Undibacterium parvum: one gene and its partner. The protein of the gene in region 2 interacts with the protein of the main gene of each other region in a pairwise test. Links are inferred from orthologs where the notes say so. Each region holds a gene or a part of one and is shown on either strand. Other genes may lie near its edges.

Region 1 (3,722 bases), 1.1 Mb from region 2 along the record:
AGAATGAAACCCATCGACATCACGGCAGATACTCTCGCCGTACTGATTAAATCCCTGGTAGCGTAATTTACTCCAACGTGGCACCAAGCCGCGCATGCCAGGCACAGAAAGACAGCCTTCCCAAGCCTCATCGATCTCTTCCGACAGCGGCGTCAGCACAGGATTAATTAAGACAGTTTCAGGGACAGTAGGCGCATCTGGGTAGCGTTGATTATTCTTAAAACCAAAAATAACCAGGCGTAAATCCACTCCAATTTGTGGCGCAGCTAAACCGGCGCCGCTGGCATGTTCCATAGTTTCGAACATATCTGCGATCAATGCCAATAACTCTGGCGTATTGAATTCCAAAACAGGCTGCGCCACTCGCAGCAGCCGCGCATCGCCCATTTTCAGTATTGGATAGATCATAATAATTACTTTCCGAGCTTAACGAGGTTAAAAGATATACAGTAAAGCAGTGGCATATTACTCCTCTAATGCTGGACTGCAGAGCAGCAGCAACTCGGCTTCTGTCAATACACTGATATTTAGTTCTCTTGCCTTTACTAGCTTACTACCAGCATCATCACCAGCGACCACATAACTGGTTTTTTTTGACACCGAGCCTGCCACTTTTCCGCCGTTTTTCTCTATCAATCCGCTCGCTTGCTCGCGACTTAAATTCGGTAAGCTACCGGTTAAGACCAAGGTTTTGCCTAATAAGGGCAAGTTACTATCATTGGTTGGAGTGACTGTCGGCCAATGCACGCCAGAGGCAATTAATTGCCTGACGATGTCCACATTTTGCTGATCTGAGAAAAATAGCAAAAGCGACTTTGCCACCACCGGACCAACTTCAGGAACATTCAATAATTGCTCTTCGTTGGCAGCCATGAGCTTATCAATATCGGCAAAACTAAGTGCAAGATCTTTTGCCGTCGTCTCACCAACGTGGCGTATGCCTAATGCATAAATAAAGCGGCCCAGGCTAGTCAATTTCGAATTTTCTAGTGCCGCCAGAATATTTGCAGCCGACTTCTCTGCCATTCTGTCCATTTTGAACAAGCTGGCAGTATCCAATTTATACAGATCAGCAGCAGTTGTGACCAACTGTTTGTCTACCAATTGCTCTATCAATTGCTCGCCCACACCATCGATGTTCATCGCTTTGCGCGAGGCAAAATGAAACAAAGCCCCCTTCTTTTGGGCGGCACATTTAAGCCAGCCACCCGAACAGCGAGCGATGGCCTCATCTTCAAGCTTGACGATAGCCGATCCACAGATAGGACAGACTGTTGGCATGACAAACATCGTTGCATGTGCGGGGCGACTATCGAGGATACTTGCGACTACTTCAGGAATGACATCTCCAGCCCGTCGAACGCTCACGGTGTCGCCTATGCGTATGTCTTTTCTGAGTATTTCTTCTTCATTATGCAAGGTCGCATTGGTCACCGTGACACCGCCGACAAACACTGGAGCCAGTCTAGCCACAGGCGTGATCGCACCAGTTCTACCGACTTGCACCTCAATATCCAAGACCGTGGTTAAGGCTTCTTGCGCCGGGAATTTATGCGCAATCGCAAAGCGTGGTGCCCTAGAAACGAACCCCAACTTTCCCTGCTCTGAAAACGCATTAACTTTGTACACCACCCCATCGATCTCGTAAGCTAAGGCACTGCGTTTTTGCTGGACCTGTTCATAAAACGCTAGCAAGCCAGAGGCGCCGCGGACCACCGCATTTTCCTCGCACACAGGGATGCCCAAAGTACGATACCAGTCGAGTAAATCGCGATGTGATGCAGGTAAGTCGGCAGCTCCAAGCGCGCCTATCCCATAGGCAAAAAAACTCAGACTGCGTTGCGAGGTAATCTTAGAATCTAGTTGACGCAAACTACCCGCCGCCGCATTGCGTGGATTAGCAAATTCTTTGGCGCCAGCGTCGCGTTGACGCTGATTTAAGCGATCGAAGTCCGCTTTAAACATCAACACTTCACCACGCACATCCAAGACTGCTGGCGGATGTGCGGTATTGAGACGCAGTGGAATACTGCGTATGGTGCGAATATTCTCGGTCACATCTTCGCCGGTATACCCGTCGCCACGTGTTGCGGCTTGGCTAAACACACCATCGATGTAACGCAAATTAATGGCTAAGCCATCGAATTTTAAATCTATCGCATATTCCAGCTCTTCTGACGTCGCCAAACCCTCTTTGGCGCGTTTATCGAAGGCCAAAATATCGTCCGCCTCAAAGCCATTATTCAAAGACAGCATAGGCACCGCATGTTGCACTTGACTAAATTCTGGCAATGCTATGCCACCGACACGTTGTGTCGGCGTATCTTTGGTAATTAACTCAGGATGCTGCGCTTCTAATGTCTGCAGTTCTAAGAACAGCGCATCGTAATGCGCGTCTGGGACTAGCGGCGCATCTGCGACGTAATAGGCATGCGCATGGCGATTTATTTCCTGGCGCAAATACTCGGCGCGAATAGTAAGCTTACTGAATAACTCATCGGCAGTTTCGGATGCCTTAAAAAAATCATCTTGCATACGGCTAACTGAACAAACGTTGTGCGCGTACAGAACCGGCCGGTATCTGCGACTCTGCCATTGCAGTATAGAATTCACTGACTTGCTCAGCGATTTCATCGAGTGCGGCTTTCGAGATTGCTTGATTCCCATCATCCACGACGGTGCCGCCCAACCTCGCCGACAGTGATCTGGCACAGGCCGACATAGCACCAAAGCCATCTCTATCTGGCGCCACGCATGGGACGTCGAGTAATAAGGTCAAACGTGAAGTGAGACTTTCGCTCATGCTGACATTGGTCGATAAACTAAATAGTACGCCACCATCACCATCAGGCATGACCAAACGCCCATCAGGTCGCACATCGAAACCTTGCTTCTCTAAAGCCGCCAGTAAAGTATTAATTGCCCAAGGTGCACCGTTGGATAAGATATTTACGCTTAACTGTGCATCATGTTCGGATACGAATTGATGCAAATCTCGCGCCGTCGCCATGACTTGATTCATGTCGGGTATGTCTGAATGGGCATTCAATCTATCAGCGATCTCGCGCAATTTACTGACAAATTCAGAATATTCGAGTTCGTTCAAAGGGCCGGCCCGACTCACCATGCGCACACCTGCAAACAAGGCAGTGAAGACCCCGCCATGCGCGATTTCTTCGCGTTCACCGTCGTGACCCAAACCAATAAAATGCACCGGCTTTTTACCTACGTAGCGCAAAGAGCTGATTTCAGCGAGGAGTTTCTCGCCGCGCATAGGCGCATCGAATTCTAAGGGGATGATGCAATCGATCAGTTCATCAACTGCCAAGTCTTTTTCTTGGCGCGTAGTTGGCTGTGCTGTTGCGCGGGAAACCGGCTCACCAGGTTCTTGTTCTGCGTTTACATCTTGCTCCATATGGGGTTCGTGTCGCACATGGACTTCGGATGGAGCCGATGCTAGATCGGCATTCATCAAAACGTCGTCATGTGAGCCAGAAAAGGCCTGATCCACACTTTTTTTCGCTTTATATTCCTGCCACTTGTTAAATATAAGCACACCAACTACAAAGGTGCCGCCCATCGCCACTAAACCTAATTGAAAATCTGTCATGCTGCCTGTACCTCACCGACTAAATGTGCGGCAGATTCCATATCCACCGCAACGATACGAGAAACTCCCTGTTCTTGCATGGTGACGCCTATCAACTGCTGCGCCATTTCCA
Region 2 (4,198 bases):
GTGAATTTACCTGCATTTTGGAAGTCTCCAAGCAATCAAGATGCGCTGGCCTTGCTCAGTGCAAGTGATACGGAAGATGTGTTCGCCGGTTTGGCGCGGCAAGCCTTAGCTGCCGCTGATCCAGTAGGGCGCAGTGGCGCATTAAATGCCAAGGCCGAGATTTCTGATGTCTTGACTCAGGCTCTGCGGCAAGAGCTCAATCGGGTCAGCGTCAAGCTAGAGTCTGGTTTGAGCCCTTTGGCGTCGATAGGTGCGACCGCGCCCTTTGTCGGTTTGCTGGGAACGGTCTGGGGCATCTATCACGCCCTGAGTTCGGTCGCTGGTTCTGGAATTGTACAGATAGATCAATTGGCCAGGCCGGTCGGTGAGGCCTTGATCATGACTGCACTTGGCTTGATCGTGGCGATTCCAGCGGTCTTGGCGTATAACGCCTTTAACCGGATTAATCGAATTACGTTTGCCGAATTGGATGCGTTTGCCTACGATTTACATGCCTATTTGAGTAAGGCAGAGTAGTTTCAAGCACTGGTAAGGGGAGCGTGTATATGGCTTTTGGTAAATTTAATTCAAGCTCTGAGCGCAGCCCTTTACCGAGTATGTCTGAGATTAACGTGACACCCATGGTAGATGTGATGCTGGTGTTGCTAGTGATCTTTATTCTCGCAGCCCCCTTGCTAATGCATTCCATACCAGTAGATTTGCCTAAGGTGCAGGCAAAGGCAACTGGGCAAGCGGCGGATTCGACCACGCTTTCCATCGATGACAAGGGCAATTTGCATTGGAATGCAGAAGTGATAAAAATGTCCGAACTTGATGCGAAATTGTCTGCCTTATCTAAGCGTATGCCGCAAGCTCAATTACTCCTGCGCGCCGATCAAACTACCCAATACGCTCTCATTGCACAAGTGATGGCTGCGGCACAGACGCAAGGAATAAGTAAAATCGGTTTCATCACAGAGAGCAATATTAGTCCCAATTCTGCCAAATCCTTCCTAAAATAGAGTAAGCCTGCCATCCGCTCATTTTTAAATACGGGCACTAAGCAGTTATAATTCAGGGTTAATTGGAATTTCCGCGCAATTTATCTGTCATCGCCACTATTGAGTCCTCATGCAAGAAAAATATACCCCATCTGAAGTCGAGCAATCAGCACAGACGCATTGGAAGAAAATCGATGCTTACACAACGGTAGAGAACGATACGCGTTTTCCCAAAGGTAAGTACTACGCTTGCTCTATGCTGCCTTACCCTTCAGGTAAATTGCACATGGGCCATGTGCGTAATTACACGATTAATGACATGCTGGCGCGCCAGTTACGGATGCAAGGCTATAACGTCTTGATGCCTATGGGCTGGGACGCCTTTGGTTTGCCTGCCGAAAACGCAGCAATTGCGTATAAAAAATCTCCGGCGGCGTGGACTTACGAAAATATAGCAGACATGAAGTCGCAAATGCAGCCCTTAGGCCTGGCATTTGACTGGACCCGTGAAGTGGCAACCTGTGATCCTGATTATTATCGTTGGAATCAATGGCTGTTCCTGAAGATGCTGGAAAAAGGCATTGCGTATAAAAAAACCCAGGTCGTCAATTGGGATCCGGTTGATCACACTGTGTTGGCGAACGAGCAGGTGATCGATGGTCGCGGCTGGCGCTCCGGTGCTTTAGTTGAGAAACGCGAGATTCCTGGCTATTACTTCGGCATTACCCAATATGCCGATGAATTGCTTGATAGCATAGACGATCTGGATGGCTGGCCCGATCAAGTGCGCACCATGCAGCGTAACTGGATAGGTAAGAGCGAAGGGGTACGCTTTGCTTTCCCGCATCAGATTACAGATGCTTCCGGCACGCTGCTGCAAGACGGCAAGATGTATGTGTTCACAACGCGCCCAGACACCATTATGGGCGTGACTTTTTGCGCAGTGGCAGCTGAGCATCCGATTGCGACAGTCGCTGCACAAAATAATCCAGCGTTGGCGGCTTTCATCGAAGTCTGCAAAGCCGGCGGCACTACCGAAGCAGAGATGGCAACCAAGGAAAAGGAAGGCATGCCTACCGGCTTGTTCGTCATTCATCCGCTCACTGGTGAGCAGGTCGAGGTGTGGGTCGGCAATTACGTCTTGATGACATATGGCGATGGCGCAGTAATGGGTGTGCCGGCGCATGATGAGCGCGATTTTGCGTTTGCTAAAAAATATCAGATCGCCATCAAACAAGTGGTCGCAGTTGAAGGCGAAGCTTTCACTACAGATGCCTGGGCTGATTCCTATGGCGACAAACAGCGCGGTGTTACGGTTAATTCTGGTAAATATGATGGTCTCGCATACAAAGCTGCAGTCGATGCGGTGGCCGCCGATCTGGCAGAAAAGCAAATCGGTGAAAAGAAAACTACCTGGCGTCTGCGTGACTGGGGTATTTCCCGCCAGCGTTACTGGGGCACGCCTATCCCTATTATTCATTGTGAATCTTGCGGTGATGTGCCAGTGCCTTACGCTGACTTGCCGGTCGTTTTGCCGACCGAATGTATTCCTGATGGATCTGGTAATCCATTAAAAACCCATGCAGCATTTTTGAATGTGCCATGTCCAAAATGTGGCAAACCAGCGCAACGCGAAACCGACACCATGGATACGTTTGTCGATTCCAGCTGGTATTTTATGCGCTATACCTGCCCGGACGCGGTGACTATGGTCGATGAACGCAACGACTATTGGATGGGTGATGCCGGTATGGATCAGTACATCGGTGGCGTTGAGCATGCGGTCTTGCATTTGTTGTATGCGCGTTTCTGGACTAAGGCTATGCGCGACATGGGTCTGGTGAAAATCTCCGAGCCGTTCAAGAACTTATTCACGCAAGGGATGCTGCTGAACGAATCTTATTATCGTGAAGAAGCTAGCGGCAAGAAGATCTGGTTCTACCCGAATGAAATCGAAGTGCAGTACGACGAGAAAAGTCGTCCGGTTGCCGCCATCCTGAAAAGCGATGGTCAGCCTGTGCAAATGGGCGGCATAGAGAAGATGTCGAAGTCCAAGAACAATGTAGTCGAACCGAAGGATATTATCGAGCAATTCGGCGCTGATACGGCACGTTTGTTTACCATGTTTGCCGGCCCTCCGGATCAAAGTGCAGCTTGGAATAATAGTGGGGTAGAAGGTGCTGCGCGTTACCTGCGTCGCCTGTGGGCAACTGCTTTGAAATTGTCGGCAACGGTTGCCAGCGGTGCTGGCGCTAGTATCGCGCCCGATACCTATGCCGCGGACGTCAAGAGCCTGCGCCGCGAAGTGCATCTGACTTTAAAACAGATCGATGCCGATTACGAGCGTTTGCAATACAATACGGTCGTTTCCGGCGCGATGAAGTTACTCAACGCAATAGAGGCCTTCAAGCCTGAAGGTGAAGGGCATGCGGCAGTGCTGCGTGAGTCCTTCAGTATCCTGTTGCGTGCACTGTATCCGGTGTGTCCGCATATCACGCATGCGCTCTGGGTCGAGCTAGCTCTGGCGGCAGAATTTGGCGAAATCATTGATGCGCCATGGCCGCAAGTCGATGAGGCGGCTTTGGTTCAGAATGAAATAGAGCTGATGATACAAGTCAATGGCAAGTTGCGCGGTAGCGTCAAGGTCGCCAAAGATGCAGACAAGGGGACGATAGAGGCAGCTGCGCTGGCGGTTGAAAGCGTACAGAAATTCCTCGATGGTCCACCGAAAAAGGTGATCATCGTGCCAGGCAAACTAGTCAATATCGTCGCCTGATGAAAAGCCTGACTTCTCCTATGCGCAAATGGCTGAGTGCGCTCAGCATCATCGTCATGATGCTGAGCGTGTCCGCTTGCGGCTTCGCCTTGCGCGGCGCCGTGGTGTTCCCCTTCACTAGTATTTTTGTGGATATGCCGCTCAGCTCACCGCTAGGCGCGGAATTGAAAAGAAATATTCGTTCCAGTGGCCAGACCACGATAGCGGCAGACGCCAAAAGTGCCGATGTGGCGCTGCAAGTGCTGGCCGAAACTCGGGAAAAAGCCATACTTTCCTACAATAGTCAGGGACGCGCGCGCGAATATAAGCTGATCTATAATTTTCGCTTTCGAGTGGTCGATACCTCTGGCAAGGAAGTCTTAGTGCCGACCGTGATCAGTTTAAAACGTACTATTAGTTTTAATGAATCCCAGGTGTTGGCGAAAGAATCCGAAGAGGCTTT

Evidence for each region.
Region 1: the proteins of leuS (region 2) and ligA interact in binary tests that used the Escherichia coli proteins (3 or more experiments, as listed by UniProt). The link is inferred for Undibacterium parvum from one-to-one orthologs.

The regions. Positions count from the first base shown.
Region 1 is NZ_CP034464.1:4,485,393-4,489,114, reverse strand. What follows is about bases 1-2,968. They hold ligA (NAD-dependent DNA ligase LigA), read right to left. Parts: upstream 2,536-2,968; coding sequence 466-2,535; downstream 1-465. Other genes in these bases: EJN92_RS19550 (cell division protein ZipA C-terminal FtsZ-binding domain-containing protein), read right to left, coding at 2,540-2,968; def (peptide deformylase), read right to left, coding at 1-408. In the rest of the region: more of EJN92_RS19550, read right to left, coding at 2,969-3,610; chromosome segregation protein SMC, read right to left, coding at 3,607-3,722. UniProt on the Escherichia coli protein: DNA ligase that catalyzes the formation of phosphodiester linkages between 5'-phosphoryl and 3'-hydroxyl groups in double-stranded DNA using NAD as a coenzyme and as the energy source for the reaction.
Region 2 is NZ_CP034464.1:3,380,248-3,384,445, forward strand. The notes cover bases 768-3,956. They hold leuS (leucine--tRNA ligase), read left to right. Parts: upstream 768-1,110; coding sequence 1,111-3,756; downstream 3,757-3,956. Other genes in these bases: EJN92_RS14780 (ExbD/TolR family protein), read left to right, coding at 768-1,001; EJN92_RS14790 (LPS-assembly lipoprotein LptE), read left to right, coding at 3,756-3,956. Also shown: EJN92_RS14775 (MotA/TolQ/ExbB proton channel family protein), read left to right, coding at 1-516; more of EJN92_RS14780, read left to right, coding at 546-767; more of EJN92_RS14790, read left to right, coding at 3,957-4,198.